4 regions of the Micromonospora sp. NPDC048909 genome follow, and region 4 is predicted to be linked to each of the others. Evidence: riboswitches for the same ligand, from Rfam matches in the RefSeq annotation. Region 4 holds a riboswitch; each other region holds the start of a gene.
The links. A riboswitch is a leader RNA that binds a small molecule or an ion and turns the genes downstream of it on or off. The one in region 4 is predicted to bind cyclic di-AMP.
Positions count from the first base shown of each region.

Region 1: it holds a riboswitch for cyclic di-AMP, as region 4 does, so the genes downstream of both, AB0C04_RS01355 (NlpC/P60 family protein) here and AB0C04_RS03630 (hypothetical protein) in region 4, are expected to answer to the same signal.
Region 2: it holds a riboswitch for cyclic di-AMP, as region 4 does, so the genes downstream of both, AB0C04_RS23715 (C39 family peptidase) here and AB0C04_RS03630 (hypothetical protein) in region 4, are expected to answer to the same signal.
Region 3: it holds a riboswitch for cyclic di-AMP, as region 4 does, so the genes downstream of both, AB0C04_RS07095 (hypothetical protein) here and AB0C04_RS03630 (hypothetical protein) in region 4, are expected to answer to the same signal.

Region 1 is NZ_JBEZFU010000001.1:275,971-280,293, forward strand. It holds gene AB0C04_RS01345 (NlpC/P60 family protein) at 1-127, shown strand, start outside; gene AB0C04_RS01350 (N-acetylmuramoyl-L-alanine amidase) at 194-2,215, opposite strand; cyclic di-AMP (ydaO/yuaA leader) riboswitch at 2,455-2,590, shown strand; gene AB0C04_RS01355 (NlpC/P60 family protein) at 2,657-3,643, shown strand; gene dcd (dCTP deaminase) at 3,704-4,282, opposite strand.
Region 2 is NZ_JBEZFU010000009.1:182,901-187,223, forward strand. It holds gene AB0C04_RS23705 (CDP-glycerol glycerophosphotransferase family protein) at 1-498, shown strand, start outside; gene AB0C04_RS23710 (alpha/beta fold hydrolase) at 526-1,272, opposite strand; gene AB0C04_RS23715 (C39 family peptidase) at 1,422-2,267, opposite strand; cyclic di-AMP (ydaO/yuaA leader) riboswitch at 2,496-2,637, opposite strand; gene AB0C04_RS23720 (hypothetical protein) at 2,923-3,693, opposite strand; gene AB0C04_RS23725 (hypothetical protein) at 3,873-4,223, opposite strand; gene AB0C04_RS23730 (acyltransferase) at 4,316-4,323, opposite strand, start outside.
Region 3 is NZ_JBEZFU010000002.1:188,276-192,598, reverse strand. It holds gene AB0C04_RS07105 (AAA family ATPase) at 1-766, shown strand, start outside; gene AB0C04_RS07100 (cation diffusion facilitator family transporter) at 871-1,785, shown strand; cyclic di-AMP (ydaO/yuaA leader) riboswitch at 1,939-2,068, shown strand; gene AB0C04_RS07095 (hypothetical protein) at 2,073-3,143, shown strand; gene AB0C04_RS07090 (hypothetical protein) at 3,291-3,812, shown strand; gene AB0C04_RS07085 (SRPBCC family protein) at 3,816-4,286, opposite strand.
Region 4 is NZ_JBEZFU010000001.1:754,047-758,369, forward strand. It holds gene AB0C04_RS03625 (carbonic anhydrase) at 173-895, shown strand; gene AB0C04_RS03630 (hypothetical protein) at 995-2,014, opposite strand; cyclic di-AMP (ydaO/yuaA leader) riboswitch at 2,018-2,149, opposite strand; gene AB0C04_RS03635 (YibE/F family protein) at 2,316-3,683, opposite strand.

The sequences.
Region 1 (4,323 bases), 480 kb from region 4:
CGACCTGCATCATGTCGGCCTCTATCTCGGCAACGACAAGATGGTGCACGCGCCACGGGCCGGTAAACCGGTCCAGGTGGCGAGCATCAACAACATGCCGGTCGCCGGGTTCCGCAGACCCAGCTGATCCATCCGTGCCACGACGAGGGCCCCCGGTCGAATCGACCGGGGGCCCTCGCGTACGTGCCGACGGCTAGCGGGGCGCGCCCAGCGGTGACGGGAGCAGCAGCACGTCGTCCAGGTTGACGTACATGATCCGGTGGCCGAACTGGATCTGCGCGTACCGCAGGTCACCGCGGATGACGGTCCAGTCGCCGGGCGACGACCCGTCGAAGGTGACCGCCCGGTAGTACTCGCTCGGCACGATCCCGCCGAGGGCGTACCGCTGCCCGGCGGCGAAGGTGTACTGCAACGGCGAGATCGTCTGGTAGGGCACCCCGGCCGGATAGGCCGCCTGCTCCGGGTAGGCCCGCCCGTAGACCGGCACGGTCGCCTTCCCCGGCCGCGGAGTCACCACGAAGCCGGTCGCCCACTTCGCGGTCCGCACCGCGGCGGGGTTGTGGAACCACGCCTTCTGGCCGAGGTACCAGATCGCCGTCCAGTCGCCGCGCACCTCGGCCACCGCGTACGTCTGCCCCGCCGAGGCGCGGGCACCGTGGTCCGAGATGTACATGGTGTCCGGTGTGCCGTCTGGCCGCTCGGCGAGGTCGTTGACGAGCGGCGCGTCGTGGCTGGGCGCGCTGTGCAGGATCACCGCGGACGAGCCGCGCAGCGGGCAGGGCTCGGCCGGCGGCGGCGGGGTCGGCACGCCGGGCGGCTGCTGGTTGCAGCCGATGAAGGCCGGCCGGTTGGTGGTGACGTCCGGGTCGATGGTGACCAGGCCGGTCCAGGCCGTGCCGGTGGTCCGGAACGGCGCCCTGAGCAGGTCGAAGTAGTGCGACCAGTCCCAGTAGGGGCCCGGGTCCCAGTGCATTCCGGCGACGGTGGACGCCACCGTGCCGGGAACGTTGTCGTGCCCGATGATGTGCTGCCGGTCCAGCGGGATGTTGAATCGCAGCGCCAGGTGCCGCACGAGCTTGGCCGAGGCCCGGTACATCGCCTCGGTGTACCAGGTGCCGTGCCCGGCGAAGCCCTCGTGCTCGATGCCGATGGACTTGGCGTTGACGTACCAGTTGCCGGCCTGCCAGCCGACGTCCTTGGCCTTGATGTGCTGGGCGACGTGGCCGTCCACCGAGCGCAGCGTGTAGTGCCAGCCCAGGTAGTCCGCCTGCTGCACCAACCCGACGCTGGGGCCGTAGTAGCCCTCGGTGTCGTGGATGACGATGTACTCCAGCTTCTGCTGCGCCGGACGGTTGCCCAGGTCGTGGTTGCCGTAGTCGCCGGCGCCCGGGCCGTACTTCTCGTAAGGCGCCGGGATCCACTCGCAGCCGAGGCCGACCGGGCACTCCAGCCCGTCCGGCCGCTCCGCCCGACGTAGCCCGAGCTGGTGCAGCCCGGACTGGTCGGGGCTGACCGCCCGGGCGGCGAGGGTGACCTGGTGGCCGTCGTCGGTGCGGCGGCTCGCACCGGAGCGGAGCTGGTCGTACACCTCGTCGGCGAAGGCCGCGGCGGTCTCCTCGGTGTCGGCGCCCGAGTAGCGGGCGACCGCGCCGTACCACGCGGCCGGGTCGGTCCTCGCGCCGAGCGGGCCGCCGAGCTCCCGCTGGTACGCGGCGAGCAGCGCGGCGCCGCCGCGGATGTTGGTGGCCGGATCGGAGCGGAGCGCGTCCACCGTCGCGCCGGTGAGCGTGGCGGCGGCCTGCATGGTCTGCACCGCGGCGGCGAGCGGGGCGTTCCTGCTCGCGGCGGCGCCGGCCGGCGCGGTGACGGTGAACGGTCGGGACTCGTCACCGCGCGGGTCCTCGTGCGCGTCGACGTGGAAGCCGGCGGGCTGCGACGTGACGTGGGCGACGTCGGTCAGGTGCAGCGGCCCGAACCCGCCGCTGGTGCTCGGCGTGCCGGCGTGGGTGTCCCAGCGGGACTCCAGGTACGAGACGCCGAGCAGGACGTTCTCCGGTACGCCGTACTCCGCCGCCGCGGCGGCGTACTGCTGCTGGCGGTCGTCGGGCGGCGCGGCGGTGGCCGGGCCGCCGCCGAGTGGCACGGCTGCCGCGGCCGTGACCACGGCGGCGGTGAGCAGGGCGCGCCTGCTCCTCGACAGGGTTGAACGGTGCATCGAACCCCCCAGGTCGGACGGGTAGGGATGGGGTCACCTTGGCCCTGGCGCGACCACTGCGTCAATACCTTTCCATCTATCAACATTCACGGAAGGAAATCTTCATGACGGACCGAGGGTGCGCCACCGCGACTCGGGTACGGAGTGTCACGGCCCCATGGGTTGCGGATCGATAACGACCATCTCTACTCTGGTCATTCGTCGGCCCGCCAACAGTTCCGTCCAGCCGGGGCGGTAACGGTCCGACACCGCCGAGTCGCTCGCGAGCGAGCCGGGGACCCAGGTTTCCGGGGTGAATCCGCAGTCACTGCGGTAGGGCGCCTACCTTCCCGCCCGAACCCGTCAGCTAACCCGGTAGGCGGTCAGGAAGAAGGAGTCCGGAGCCCGGTGGCCCACCAAGCCCCGCGGCCTCCGTCCGAGTGGCCGGCGACAGCCGGCCCGGTGACGGTTGCGCCGCGCCCACGCTGGTCCCGCTTCACCCTCATGCTCGCCGCACTGCTCGGCGTCGCCGTCGTCCTGACCGGTGGCGCCAAGGCGGCCCACGCCGACCCGTCGGTCGCCGAAATCGAGCGCCAGATCGACGAGGACTGGAACAAGCTCGAACCCATCATCGAGCGGCACAACGCCACCCGGCAGGACCTCGCCGCCAAGCGCAAGCAGGCCGACGCGCTGGGTGCCCGGATCAAGCCGCTGCAACTCCAGGTCGACCAGGCCATGGACAAGGTCAGCGCGCTCGCGGTACGCGCGTACAAGGGCGAGAACGTCCTCACCATCAACGCCGTGCTCGGCAGCCAGAGCCCGAGCGAGGTGGTCGGCCAGCTCGAGCTGCTCGACCGGTTCGCCCACAACCAGCAGCAGGACGTGCAGCAGGTGGCCAACCTGCGCGACCAGCTGGCCCGGCAGAAGGCGCCGCTCGACGAGATGGTCGCCCAGCTCACTCGGACCGAGGCCCAGCTCGCGGCCAAGAAGAAGCAGATCAACGCCGAGATCGACCGGCTGCAGAAGCTCCGGATCAAGGTGTACGGCAACGGCGGCGGCGGTTCGCTGCGGCCCGCCCCCTGCCCGGCAACCTATCCGGGTGGAGCCGCCGGCACCGCGGTCAAGTTCGCCTGCGCCCAGATCGGCAAGCCCTACGTGTGGGGCGCCGAGGGCCCGAACTCGTACGACTGCTCGGGCCTGATGCTCGCCGCCTGGGCGAAGGCCGGGGTCTCGCTGCCGCACAACGCGGCCCAGCAGAGCCGGGTGACCAAGAACGTCAGCCGGGCCGAACTGCGCCCCGGTGACCTGGTCTTCTACTACAGCGACATCCACCACGTCGGCATGTACGTCGGCGGTGGTTGGGTGGTGCACGCCTCGCAGGCCGGCGTACCGGTCAAGATGAAGAAGGTCGACGACGGCCCGATCCACAGCTACGGCCGACCCGGCTGATCCGCGTACTGATGAAAGGGCCCGCTCCGATGCCGGAGCGGGCCCTTCGTCGTGCCGGGATCAGCGGGTCGGCCAGGCGCGCCAGTTCTGCCAGGAGCGGCTCGGGGTCGGGCCCCGCTGGCCCTGGTAGCGCGAGCCGTAGACGGCCGAGCCGTACGGATGCTCGGCCGGCGAGGAGAGCCGGAAGATGCAGAGCTGCCCGATCTTCATGCCCGGCCAGAGGGTGATCGGCAGGTTCGCCACGTTGGACAGCTCCAGCGTCACGTGGCCGGAGAAGCCCGGGTCGATGAAGCCGGCGGTGGAGTGGGTCAGCAGGCCCAGCCGGCCGAGGCTCGACTTGCCCTCCAGCCGGCCGGCGAGCTGCTCGCCGAGCGAGATCACCTCAAGGGTCGAGGCGAGCACGAACTCCCCCGGGTGCAGCACGAACGGCTCCCCGTCGGGCACCTCGACCACCGAGGTCAGGTCGTCCTGCTGCATCGCCGGATCGATGTGGGTGTAGAGGTGGTTGTTGAAGACCCGGAAGAGCCGGTCGAGGCGTACGTCGATGCTCGACGGTTGCACCAGGGTGGGCTCGAACGGCTCCAACCCGAGCGTGCCGGCCTTGATCTCGGTGACCAGGTCGCGGTCGGAGAGCAGCATCGGACCACCATAGCGAGGCCCGCCAGGACGGCCGGATCCGG
Region 2 (4,323 bases), on a different contig from region 4:
GCCCGGCAGCTGGGCCGGCTGACCGAGCTGCTGTCGGCGGATCGGGCGCGGACCGGGCGGCCGCACATCTGGGGCGCCGCCGCGAGCCGAGAGCTGAGCCTGGTGCAGTGCGTGAACCGCTCCGACGCGTTGATCTCCGACGTCTCCGGGGTGATCTCGGACTACCTCTACTCGGGCAAGCCGTTCGCGGTGACCGACATGGGCGGCGAGGGCGACCGGTTCACCGAGCGGTTCCCGCTGGCCGGCGCGGGCTACGTGCTGCGCCGGGACATGGCCAACCTGGACGACATGCTGGACCGGCTGCTCGGCGCCGACCCGATGGCGCCGGAGCGCTGGGTGACCCGGCGGCGCTACCTCGGTGACTTCCCCGCCGAGTCGTACGCAGACGCGTTCCTGGACGCCGCCCGGCGGGAGCTGGAGCCGGGCTGGAGCCCGCCGTCCCCGCGCGCCGGGCTGCCGGTCGAGCCGGAGGCGCTGCCGCTGTCCCCCACCGCCTGAGCCGCCGGCACACGCCCGTCGGGCGGCTCAGCGGTACGGGTCGGCCAACGCCAGCACCGCGGCCGGATCCTCGACGTGGGCGTTGTGGCCGAGCCCGGGCAGCGTGGCGACCGGCACCCCCAGCTCCTTGAGCTGCGCGTCGGTGACCATCGGGTCGTTTTCACCCCGGGCGAGCAGCACCGGCACGTCGGTCCCGGCCAGCAGGGCGGGCAGGTCCGGCCTGCCCACCGCGAAGGCCCCCGGGTCCATGGCCAGCCGCCAGCGACCGTCGACCTGGCGCAGCCCGGCCTCGGTCACTGGGTGGTCCGGCGGCAGCAGCCCGGCCAGCCCGGAGACCCGCAGGTAGCGGCGGGCCGCCTCGTCCCGGCTGGCGAACCAGGTGACCGGTCGGGTCGCCAGCTCGCCGGCCTTGTCCAGCTCGGCCTCGGACCAGACGGCCTTGATGCCGAGCCCGATCACCGCGTCCACGGGCAGCCCGGTGGCCCGGGCGGCCAGCGCCAGCCCGACCACGCCGCCCAACGAGTGCCCCAGCACGACCAACCGGTCGCCCGGCGCCAGCGCGGCGGCGACCCGCTCGGCCAGCGCGCCGAAGGAGTACGCCGGCAGCGGCGGTGACCAGCCGTGCCCAGCGAGGTCCGGTGCGAGCCACCGTCCCGCCCACCGGCTCTCCAGCAGCGGCGCCCAGGGCAGCCACACCTCGCCGGTGGCGCCCAGCCCGTGCAGCAGCAGCAGGACGGGCTGGCGGTCGGCGCGGGTACCGGTGTCATCGACCATGGTCCGCAGTGTGCCACCGGCCCGGCTGCCGGGCGAGTGTCCGGTCGGCGGACGACAGCCGGAGGTAGCGGATCCGACAGGATTCCGCCCACCAACGCAGCGGGCGCCGGCTCCCTGAGGGAGCCGACGCCCGACGTCCTGCTGTCTGCTCAGGCGGAGTAGCCGCGGGTGGCCATCCAGTTCGCCAGGTCGATGGTCGTGATCCAGTACGACGGCACCGCCGGGTTCGCCGAGTCGGCGATCTTCACGGTCCGGCCGTTGTCCCGGTAGCCGACCACGGCGATGTAGTGCCCGCCGGAGAAGGAGTGCCACCCACCGTCGACGTCGGTGGCGTCGCCGACGATGTTCGCGACCACGCCGCGCCCGTCACTGACCGCGGCCACCACGTCGGCCTGGAGCCGGTCCATCTGGGCGGGGCTGGGCGCGCCCGGGAACATCCGGGTCCGGTACGGGTCGCCCTTGACCACCGCGTTCAGCACCCGGGTGGTGTCCTCGGCGGAGTTGGTGCCCATCTCGGTGGTGCCGAGCTGCGTGGCCAGGGCGTCCTGGCTGCGCTCGATCCCGGCGGCGCTGAGCGCGTTGCGGGTGGCGGCCGGGCCGCAGTAGAAGTACGTGGTCTGGGCCTGGTAGTCGTAGTCCAGGATCTTGCTCGCCGGCGGCTTCGGCGGCTCCGGCTTGCGGGTCAGGTCGGGGTCGACGGCCTTCTTGACCGCAGGCGCCGGGCTGGCCGCCGACGGCGCGGCGGTCGACGGCGAGCTGCTGGTCGAGGGGTTGGTCCGGGCCTCGCCCCGGGAGGCGACGCTGTCGCTGCGCAGTTCGGCCACCGAGGCCGAGGCGTGCTGGGTGACGGGCTTGTCGTCGCCGTTGTGGAGCAGCGCGCCGGTGCCGGACGCGAGCACCAGCGCCGCGGCGGACGCGGCGGCGACCTGCACCGGACGCTGGGTGGCGAGACGACGGAGCTGGCGCTTGAGGGTGTGCTTCACGGGATCCTCCACGGACTGAGGGGAAGAGCGACGCACCGCGCCGGCGTCCGAGGACAGGCAGGCGTGACCGCGCGGATCTCGTCCGCGGGTGGTGGACCGCTCAGGGGAACGCCCGGTGGCCGGGCGGAAGACGCGGGTGCCGGGGTCAGCTCGCCGCTACGGGGCGGGCGAGCGCGGGCACCGCGGTGCCGTGGAGAGGTGGGGACGACCAAGGGGTGGGAGCGGATGACACGAGGATTGAACTCCTTCCGACACCGCCGACCGGGTTAGCTGACGGATTCGGGCGGGAAGATCGCCCTACCGCGGGCCGTGGCTCGCGGATTCACCCCGGAAATGCTTGTGGGTCCCCGGCTCGTGGAACTCGATTAGGCGGGTCGGCGCGGCGTCGCCTCTTGCGATCGGTTACCGCACCGGACGCGCCGACACTACTGGTAGGTATGGACCCTGCCAACCCTTACCCACCTGCGTAAACGTCGATCATGATAATTTTTTTTGCGCGTACGGACACTGGCGTGACTCAATGGGACGAGCAGTTCTGCCGGCACCGGAGGGCGACAATCGGACAGGTCGGCGACAACAGCCCCGGAACCCCTGCGAGATTGGTGCCCACTGTTCCGGCTGACCGTTTCCGGCGCTCTGTGACCGGGGTCACGGAACAATCGTCGGATCAGCCCACCCGGGCCGGCCGCCAACGCCCGACGGTGGCCCGTGCGGCGCTGATGCCCTCGGCCCGGCGGGGCGCCGGCACCCGGGCCGGCCGGAGCCGCGCCGCCGCCGCGTACGCCTCGGCGGCGAGGGTCCGGGCCGACTCGGCGGCCAACTCGGCGTCCCGCCACGCCGACCGCTCCCGCTGCACCGCGGCCCGGTGCTCGGCCAGCTTGCCGTCCCGGATCACCCGGGCCAGCAGGACCTCCTGCTCGACCGGGTGCCGCCGGGGATCCCAGCCGTTGCGGTGGGCCAGCACGTCGCCGAGCTGCCGCAGGGTCAGCTCGCCGCGCCAGTGCGCCGCCGTGGCGGCCCGGTGCAGGTGCCGCTCCCGGGCCGCGTACTCGGCGGGGGTGTGCGGTGTCCTGGGCGGGCCGAACGCGCCCGCGCCGGCGAACCGCCGGGCAACGGCCTCCGCCTCGTCGTACGCCGTCCAGGCCCGCTCGGCCTCGGCCTGAGTGGCCAGCCAGTCCGCGCGCCGTCGGCGGGCGGTCTGCGCGGCCCCGGCGGCCGCGACGGCCACCTCGTCGGCGTACCGGCGCAGGTCGGCGGCGTCGGCCGCGGCGAGCTCCCGCTCGGTCGGGGCGGCAGGCGGGGTGTCGTCCGGTCGGTCGCGCTCGGGGCGGGCGACCAGCACGGTGAGCACGGTCAGGGCCAGCACCAGCAGGGCCGACCAGATGGCGGCGGCCTGCGGCACCTCGATCAGGAACTGGTAGAGGACGGTCTTCTCCATTGACGGCACCTAACGGGCAGCGGAGGCGGGTGCGGGACGGCCGGGGCTTCCGGCGTGATCGCGGGCCACTGTCGGGCTGCCCGGAGCTGGGGCAGTGGAACAGCCCGGATCGGGTCGTCGGGCGGGCGCGGCGGGGAGGTTCGACAGGCGCGGCGGCGGGCGGCTTGCGCGGGGTGCGATCAGGCGGCCGGTGGGGCCCGGGGCGCCCGGGCGGCCGGCGTGGCCGAGAGCGGCGGCCGGACGTCCGCGGCGACCACCACGGTCGACGCGCCAGCCGGCGCCGGTGCGGCCGGACCGGCCACCACGGAGGGAAGAACGCCGGTGGGAACCCGCTGCTCGGCGGCCAGCGTGTCGTCGGCGCCGGCGTGGTGCCCCGCGACCGAGCCGGCCACCGGCGCCACCGCCGGCGCCGGCGCGTCCGTGGCCGACGCTCCCAGGCTCAGGGCACCGAGGACAGCGAGGCTGGTCAGCAGCCGGGCCGCCCATCGCGCGACCCACCACAGGGGACAGGTGAGCGCGACGGAAGGCACGGCACCACGCTACCGTCGGCGCCGCCGGGTCGCATCGCGTGACGGGCGTGTCGCCGACGCCGCGCCGAGGGCACTGACCAGGGTGGACAGCCTCAGCGCG
Region 3 (4,323 bases), on a different contig from region 4:
CCAGCCGGTGCGGCCCGCCCGGGCGAAGCGTGACCCGTACCAGCTCGCCGGCGGGGTGCGGGAACTGAGCACCTTCGCCGACCGGCAGCGGGCCGCCCGGGAGGCGGCCCGGCAGCGCCCGGAGGACTACCGGGAGTACGCGCACGTGGTGGTGGACGAGTCGCAGGACGTCTCGCCGATGCAGTGGCGGATGATCGGCCGGCGGGGCCGGTTGGCGTCCTGGACGGTGGTCGGCGATCCGGCGCAGACGGCGTGGACCGGCGACCCCGCGGAGCTGACCCGGGCCCGCGACCACGCGCTGGGCCGGCGGCGCCGGCAGCAGTTCACCCTCACCACCAACTACCGCAACTCGGCGGAGATCTTCGCGGTGGCGGCGGCCGAGATCCGCCGGCTCTACCCGGACCTCACGTTGCCCAGCGCGGTCCGCTCGACCGGGGTCGACCCGGTCGAGCTGGTGGTGCCCGCGACCGAGGTGCGGACCGCCACCATGGCGGCGGTGACCACGCTGCTCGGCGAGGTGGAGGGGACGGTCGGGGTGATCACGCCGGTGCCGCGTCGGGACGAGGTGGCCGGCTGGCTCGGCCCGCTGAACGCTCCCCGGCTGCAGGTGGTGACCAGCCTGGAGGCCAAGGGCATGGAGTACGACGGGGTGGTGCTGGTCGCGCCGAGCGAGATCCGGGCCGACCCCGGCTCGGGCGTCCGGACGCTCTACGTGGCGCTCTCCCGGGCCACCCAGCGGCTCACCACGATCGACCCGACCGGCTGACACCGTGCGAGGCACCGCCGCCACTGAGCGCGGTCGATTACTTGCACACATAGCAATGTGAGCATATATTTGACCGGTCCGGACCGTCGGCGGAGGGTGAGTTGGTGGGCGCAGGTCATGACCACCACGGGTCGGTGGCGAACGCCGCGCAGCATCACCGTGGCCGGCTCTGGGCGGCCTTCGCCCTGCTGAGCGGCCTGATGGTGGTCGAGGCCGTGGCCGCGTTCCGCACCGGCTCGCTGGCCCTGCTCTCCGACGCCGGGCACATGTTCACCGACGTGCTCGGCATCGGCATGGCGCTCGCCGCGATCACCGCCAGCCGACACGCCAACCAGGATCCGCAACGCACCTTCGGCCTCTACCGGCTCGAGGTGCTCGCCGCGCTGGCGAACGCCGTCCTGCTCTCCGGGGTCGCGGTCTACGTGGTGGTCGAGGCGGTCGGCCGCTTCGGCGACCCGCCGGAGGTGCTGGCCGGCCCGGTGCTGGTGGTGGCCACGCTGGGCCTGCTGGCCAACCTGGGCGCCTTCGCGCTGCTGCGCTCGGCCGCCCGGGAGAGCATCAACCTGCAGGGCGCCTACCTCGAGGTGCTCGGCGACCTGCTCGGCTCGCTCGGCGTGATCGGCGCGGCGGCGCTCATCGCGGTGACCGACTGGTGGTGGGCCGACCCGCTGGTCGCGGTGGCCATCGGCGTGTTCATCCTGCCCCGCACCTGGCGGCTCGGGCGGGCCGCGGTCCGCATCCTGGTCCAGGCCGCCCCGGAGCACCTGCAGGTGACCGCCGTGCACGACCGGTTGGCCGAGGTGCCCGGCGTGGCCGGCGTCCACGACCTGCACGTCTGGACGCTCACCTCGGGCATGGAGGTGGCCTCCGCGCACCTCACCATGTCGCCCGGGGCCGACGTCGGCGCGGTGCTCGCCGCCGCCCGGACGGCGCTCAGCGAGGACTTCCACATCGAGCACGCCACGTTGCAGATCGAGCCCGGAGCGACCTCCGGGGCCTGCGGGTCGGTGGAGTGGTGATGAGGACTCTCTTAATTCAGGGTGGCTATCGTCCGCTTACGCCGGATTTTCCGGTAACCACAGCAGCACCCTCTGTCACTTCTGCTGCAGAGGTCGCCCTGGCACCGGTAGGCTCGGTCCCGGCCTCCGCCAGGCGGCGCCCATCGGCGCCGGCGGTGACCGTCGCCTAATCGCCGCACGGCGAGCCGGGGAACCACGTTCGTGGGGTGCATCCGCGTCAGCGGTAGGGATCTTCCGTCCCGAACCCGTCAGCTAACCCGGTCGGCGGCTGACGGAAGGACATGTGCATGCCACCAGTGGCACCCGTACGACGACGCGCCGCCCGAATGGCGGCCCTGATCGCCGCGACGCTCGCCCTCGGCGTCGCGATCGCCCCCGGCACCGCCGCCGGCGCCGCTCCCCCGGCCGGGCAGCTCGCCGCGGCCCCCGGGCAGGACGAGGAGGGCGGCACCCCCGCGCTGCGGGCCCAGCTCGAGGCGGCTAGCAAGGGCTACCTCGACGCGAAGAGCGCACTCGACCGGTCGGTGAAGCGCCAACAGCAGCTCGGCGCCGAGCTGAAGACCACCGAGGCCGAGCTGAACGTGCGCAGCGGCAAGGTCGGCGAGATCGCCGGGGTGGCCTACCGCACCGGCCGGCTCGGCGCGATGTCGGCGCTGCTCAACAGCGGCTCCCCGGACGGCTTCATGGACCGGGCCGCCGCCCTGGACGCGGTGGCCGCCAACGAGGACCGGGTGCTGCGCGAGCTGCTGGCCACCCGGGACGAGGCGAACCGGACCCGGGCCGCGCTGGACGGCGAGATCCGCGAGCAGCGCAAGCAGGTCACCGTGATGGCCAAGCGGAAGGAGCAGGCCGAGCGGGCGTTGACGGTCGCCAACAACAACGCCACCCGCGCCGCGGACGTCTCCAACCGGGGCACCTCCACCGCGACGGCCACCCCGGCCCGGCGCAACTCCGACGGCTCCTGGCCCTCGGAGTCGTGCAGCGTCAACGACCCGACCCCGGCCACCGGCTGCATCACCCCACGCACGCTGCACGCGCTCAACCAGGCCAAGGCGGCCGGCTTCACCCGGTACGTCTCCTGCCACCGCAACGGTGGCTCGGGCGAGCATCCAAAGGGTCGAGCCTGCGACTTCGCCGCGCAGAAGGGCGGCTTCGGCGGCGACGCCACCGGCGGGGACAAGACCTACGGCAACAACCTGGCGGCGTACTTCATCCGCAACTCCGACCGGCTCGCCGTGCTCTACGTGATCTGGTACCGGCAGATCTGGCTACCCAGCAGCGGCTGGAAGTCGTACAGCGGGGCGGGCGGAGACCCGTCCAGCGACCACACCAACCACGTGCACCTGTCGGTCTACTGACCCGGCCCGCCGGGCGGTCCGCACCGCGGGCCGCCCGGCGTACGCACGCCGTGGCGTCGCCACCGGCAGCGCTACGTCGCCGGGCGTAGCCGAGGTGTCGTCGGTCGCCGGACGAACCGGCGGGCCCGCGCGGGCAGCATCGGCGGCATGACCCGGATACCGCCCCGCACCCGCAAGGCGCTGCTCACGCTGCACCTGGTCACCTCGCTCGGGTGGCTCGGCACCGACCTGGTCCTGCTCACCCTCGGCATCTCCGTGCAGCGGGGCGCCGACCCGGCCGTGGTCTACCCGGTCGCCGCGCTGATCGGCACCGCCCTTTTCGCCCCGCTCAGCGTGCTGGTCTGGCTGGTGGGCGTGGCCAGCGCGCTGCTCACCCCGTGGGGACTGCTGCGGCACCGCTGGGTGCTGGTCAAGCTGCTCATCACGACGGTGATGGTCGGGCTGGTGCTGCTGCTGCTCACGCCGAACCTACGCGCCGCCGGAGAACTCGGCGCCACGCTGCCGTCGAGGGACCGGGCCGACCTGGTGATCGCGCCCGCCGTGTCCACCACTTTGATGATCATCGCGACCGTGCTCTCCACCTACAAGCCGTGGGGCCGGCCGCGCCGGGCGGCCGCGCCGGTGGCGAGCCGCCGCCCTTCGGCGGTGGCCGGACGCCCGGCGCGCTGACCGTCAGTCGGTGGCGCTCGGGCCGCCCGGGGCCGCGTCCAGCACCGCGGCGAGCCGGCTGGCCAGGCCCAGGTGCGCCGCCTGCGCCTGCCGGAAGGCGTACCGGAACAGGGGCGCCGGCGCGGCGAGGGTGATCTCGACGTCGATCCGGACCAGCCCGCCGGGCTCGGCGCGGAGCCGGGTGTGGTTGCGCACCGTGGTGGCCGGCCACTGCCGGGCCACCATGACGATCTCGTCGTCCGTGCTGACCAGCAGGTCTGCCTGGTAGGTCGTCCGGAACCGGAGCGGACCGGCGGCCAACCGGTCGCTGATCGCGTAGCTGGCACGCGCCCCGGGCCGAGGCGGGAGCTGCCGCACCTCGATGATCAGCGGATGCAGTTCGCCCTGCCGGCGCAGGTCAGACAGGAGCGCGGTGGCCTCGGCGAGCGAGCAACGCGCCTGGACGGTGTAGCTGAACGAGTCTCGCCTGAGCACACCGTCTCCCCGCCGCCGTTGGTCGCCCGATCGTCGC
Region 4 (4,323 bases):
GGCTCGCCGGCGTTGCCCGTCGCCTTGGCCGGTGCTGCTGAACACCTGAAACGCATATCACGTATCCCTTGACGTATCTTGCGCTGAGTGTGACTGTGGATCACAGCCCGCGTCCGTCAGCGGCCGGGGGTGACGGTGACCTGGCCGATCGCGTGGGAGTCGAGGTGCGGGCATGAGCGGACCCGGATCGCCCGGAGCACACCCGGGCGCCCAGCGCGTCCCCGACGCGTCGGACGGTGTCGCGTCGCCACCCGACCCGGAGCAGGCCCTAGCCGAGCTGCGGGCGGGCAACCAGCGCTTCGTCACGGGCGCCCCGCGCCACCCGAACCAGGACGTCGAGCGGCGGGCCGAGGTGGCCGCCGAGCAACACCCGTTCGCGGTGATCGTCGGCTGCGCCGACTCACGACTCGCCGCCGAGATCATCTTCGATCGCGGCCTGGGTGATCTCTTCGTGGTCCGCACCGCCGGGCACACCGCCGGTCCGGAGGTGCTGGGCAGCGTCGAGTACGCGGTCAGCGTGCTGGGCGTCCCGCTGGTGGTGGTGCTCGGGCACGACTCCTGCGGCGCGGTGCAGGCGGCCCGGGATGCGGTCGCCACCGGCACCCCGCCGCCGGGACACCTCGGTGCGGTGGTGGACGCCGTGGTGCCCAGCCTCCGCCGGGCCGCCGCCGAGGGTGTGGACGACATCAACGGGATCGTGGACATCCACATCGCCCAGACCGTCGAGGCCCTTCTCGGCAACTCCACGGTGCTGGCCGCCGAGGTGGCCGGTGGGCGGTGCGCGGTGGTCGGCATGTCGTACCGGCTCGCCGCGGGTGAGGTGCTCCAGGTCGCCGAGGTGCCGGCGGGGGGATCCATCGCCCCGGTGGGCCTCGACGCGCCGGCGGGCGCCTAGCAGGGTCGACCCCGGCCCGCCGGTCGTGGGCGGTCAGCTCGCCCGGGTACGCGAAGGGCCGCCCCACGAGCGCGGAGCGGCCCTGTCGTGCGGATGTCGCTAGAGCAGCGACATGTGCACGTGGTCGGTGTGGTTGGAGGGCCCGCTGTAGGACTTCCAACCGGTCGCCGGGAACCAGATCTGCCTGTTCCAGATCACGTAGTAGATGCCGAGCCGGTCGGCGTTACGGATCAGGAACGCGGCCACGTTGTTGCCGTACATCCGGGTGTCGTTGTTGTGCCACGGCGCGAAGCCGCTCTTCTGCAGTGACCAGTCACAGGCGCGGCCCTTCGGGTGCTCCCACGGGCCGCCGGAGCGGTAGCAGCCGACGAACCGGTTGAAGCCGGCCCGCTTGACCTCCTTGTACGCGTGCAACGTGCGCGGGGTGACGCAGCCGGAGGTGGTGGGGTCGTTCTCGGAGCACGACTGCGGCTTCCAGTCCCCGTCGGCGGTCCGGCCCGGGCCGATCCGGGCGACCGGCGAGGTGGCCGAGACCAGGCCGCCGGTGAAGCCCTTCCCGCCGACCAGCGCCAGCGCCTTGTCCGCTTCGCGCTTCTGCTTGGCCATCACCGCGGTCTGCTTCTGCTGCTCGCGTACCTCGGCGTCGATCGCGAGCTTGGCCAGTTCGGCCCGGCTCTTGATGGCGTTGACCTTGGCAAGCTTCTGCCCGTTGACCAGGTTGAGCTCGTCGAGGCCGGCGGCGCGCTGGACGAACGAGTCCGGGGCCTTGCTCTCCAGCAGCACGGCCATCGCGCCGATCCGCCCGGTGCGGTAGGACTGAGCGGCGATCTGCCCGACCTGCGGGGCCAGCGCGTCCAGCTCGTCCTGCGCCCGCTTCACCTCGAGGGCGAGTTCCAGCTGGCGCTTCTTCGACTTCTCCAGCTTGATCTTGGCCGAGGAGTAGCTGCGGTTGGTCGCCTCGATCACGTCGTTGAGCAGCTTGGGCTCGCCGTCCTCCTCATGCCCGGAGGGGGTGCTCGGGGTGGGCGCGGCGGACGCCGGGAGGGGCCCGGCGAGCACGGCCAACGCGGCGAACACGGCCACCACAGGTGTCAACCAGCGGCGTAGGGGTGCCGTCACAGTGTTCCCTTCCATCGACCGCCGACCGGGTTAGCTGACGGGTTCGGGGCGGAAGTGGCCCCTACCGCTGGCGCGGATTCACCCCGGGTACCTGGGTTCCCGGTTCGCCCCTTGGCGATTGGGCGGTGGTACCGCAGGCGCCGCTGCGCGCCTTCGTCGGTAACCGGCAGCGAGGTTACCTGAGAGTCGACCCGTGGATCTACGTCCGGATGCCGACTAAAACCGTCATTTCGCCATTGCGCTGGGTGATCAGTGACGTGGTCGTCAGGTCGTGGGACCCGCCTGATCACGCTGCGGAGTGTCACCATGCGCTGTCTGTGCTCCTGTCCGGGTCGGGCCACCACTTCCGGGTGGCGGGGGATGGTTCCGGATCTCCGGCCGGACCGGGCCGACCCGCACCGAGCGCCTCCAACGCCTCGGCCCGGTCCGGCGCCGGCCGGGCGGCGGGGGTGGTGGGAGTGCCGTCGCCGGCGCGCTCCGGCGTTCCGTCGTGACCGGCCGTGGTCACCAGCGCGGCCAGCGCGGTGGTCAGCGGTACGGCGGCGATCAGGCCCAGCGTGGCGACCGCGCTGCGGACGATCTCCTGGGCCAGGAACTCGCTGGTGAGGATCTGGCTCACCCCGCGGGAGTCGGCGGTCAGCAGGAGCAGCAGCGGCAGCGAGGCGCCGGCGTACGCCAGCACGATGGTGTTCACCGTCGAGGCGATGTGCGCCCGGCCGACCCGGGTCGCGGCCCGGTAGAGCTGCCGGCGGGACAGGCCCGGGTTCGCGTGGGCCAACTCGGTGACCGTGGCCGCCTGAGTGACGGTGACGTCGTCGAGCACGCCGAGTGAGCCGATGATGATGCCGGCCAGCAGCAGGCCGTGCAGGTCCACGTCGGCCTGGAACATCGACAGCGTGGTGGCGTCCTCGCTGCCGAAACCGGTGAGGTGGGTGGCGGCGGTGGCCAGGGTGCCGAGCAGCCCGGTGAGCACCAGGCTGCCCAGGGTGCCGAGCACGGCCACCGAGGTCTGCGCGGTGATCCCGTGCGTCAGGTAGAGCACCACGAACATGATCAGCGCGGCGCCGACCACCGCGACCAGCAGGGGCGACCGGCCCGCGCTGATTCCGGGGAGGACGAAGGCGAGCAGGATGGCGAAGCTGGCGGCCAGGCCGGCGAGTGCGGCCACCCCACGCCACCGGCCGAACGCGACGATGGCGGCGGCGAAGACGACAGCCAGCCAGATCAGTGGCGTGCCCCGCTGGTGCTCCGCGATGTTCCAGCTGCTCGCCGTCGGATCGGCCGGATCGGTCAGCTCGACCAGGATGATCTCGTCGCCGGCCTCGACCCGTGGCGCCCCCGGACCGGCCGGAATCGGGGTCTGCACCTGCTGTCCGGCGGCCGGGCCGGTGTCCACCCGTACGCTGACCGTGCCGCAGGGTTCCGACCCGGTCTCGGGCGCGCCCTCGGGGACCTCCGGCGCGGGCGGGCAGGACTCGCTCACCACCCGGGTGACCGTGCCGTGGTAGCGCGGCACGTCGGCACCGGCCTCCGGCTCGGGCGAGTTCCAGGGCCAGAGCACCAGAGCGGCGACCACGGTGGCGAGGACGAGGGGGACCACCGTCGCGACGAGGATCCGTCGCACCCGGGGCGGGGTGGACGGAGCGGGACGGGTGTGGTCGGCGCCCAATGCGAGTCTCCCAACGAATCCGAGGCGGGGTACGTACCGGCGGGGCGAACGGTTCAGCGCCGCCGGACGACCACCGGGGTAGGCGCCTCGGATGGCGCCAGGGTGGTGCGACGGTGACCCACCGTGAGCGCGACGCCCGACCGGTTCCGGCCGCGGGCGGCGGACGGTGCCCGACGGTGCGGTCGGGCCGGACGGTGCGGGATCCGGAGAGCCATTGTCGGAATGCTAACCAGGTGTGGCCGACGCCGCCGCTCGCGTGGGGCGGTGTCGGGGCACCGCATGCCGGGGAAGGTGCCCGCCGGGCCGGCCGGGCGGGCATGGTGGAGGCATGCCCGTGCACCCGCGATCGCCGGAGCCGGATCACGGCACCTCCGCGCCCGCCCCGCCGCGGCGCGGTCATCCGGGGCGGGGCGGACCCGGTGGCCGGCCAGCTCACGACAGCCCTGCCGGGCCGGCGGGTCACGACGACCACGCCGCTCCGGCCGGCCGCGAGAACCAGGCCGGGCCCGTCGGGCCCGCCGGGCGCGACAGCCACGACAGCGACGCCGGACCGGCCGGGCAGGACAGCCCGGCCGGGCACGACAACGGGGCCGGCGACGACAGCCACGCCGGGCGGGCCGGGCGCGGCGAGCACGCGGGC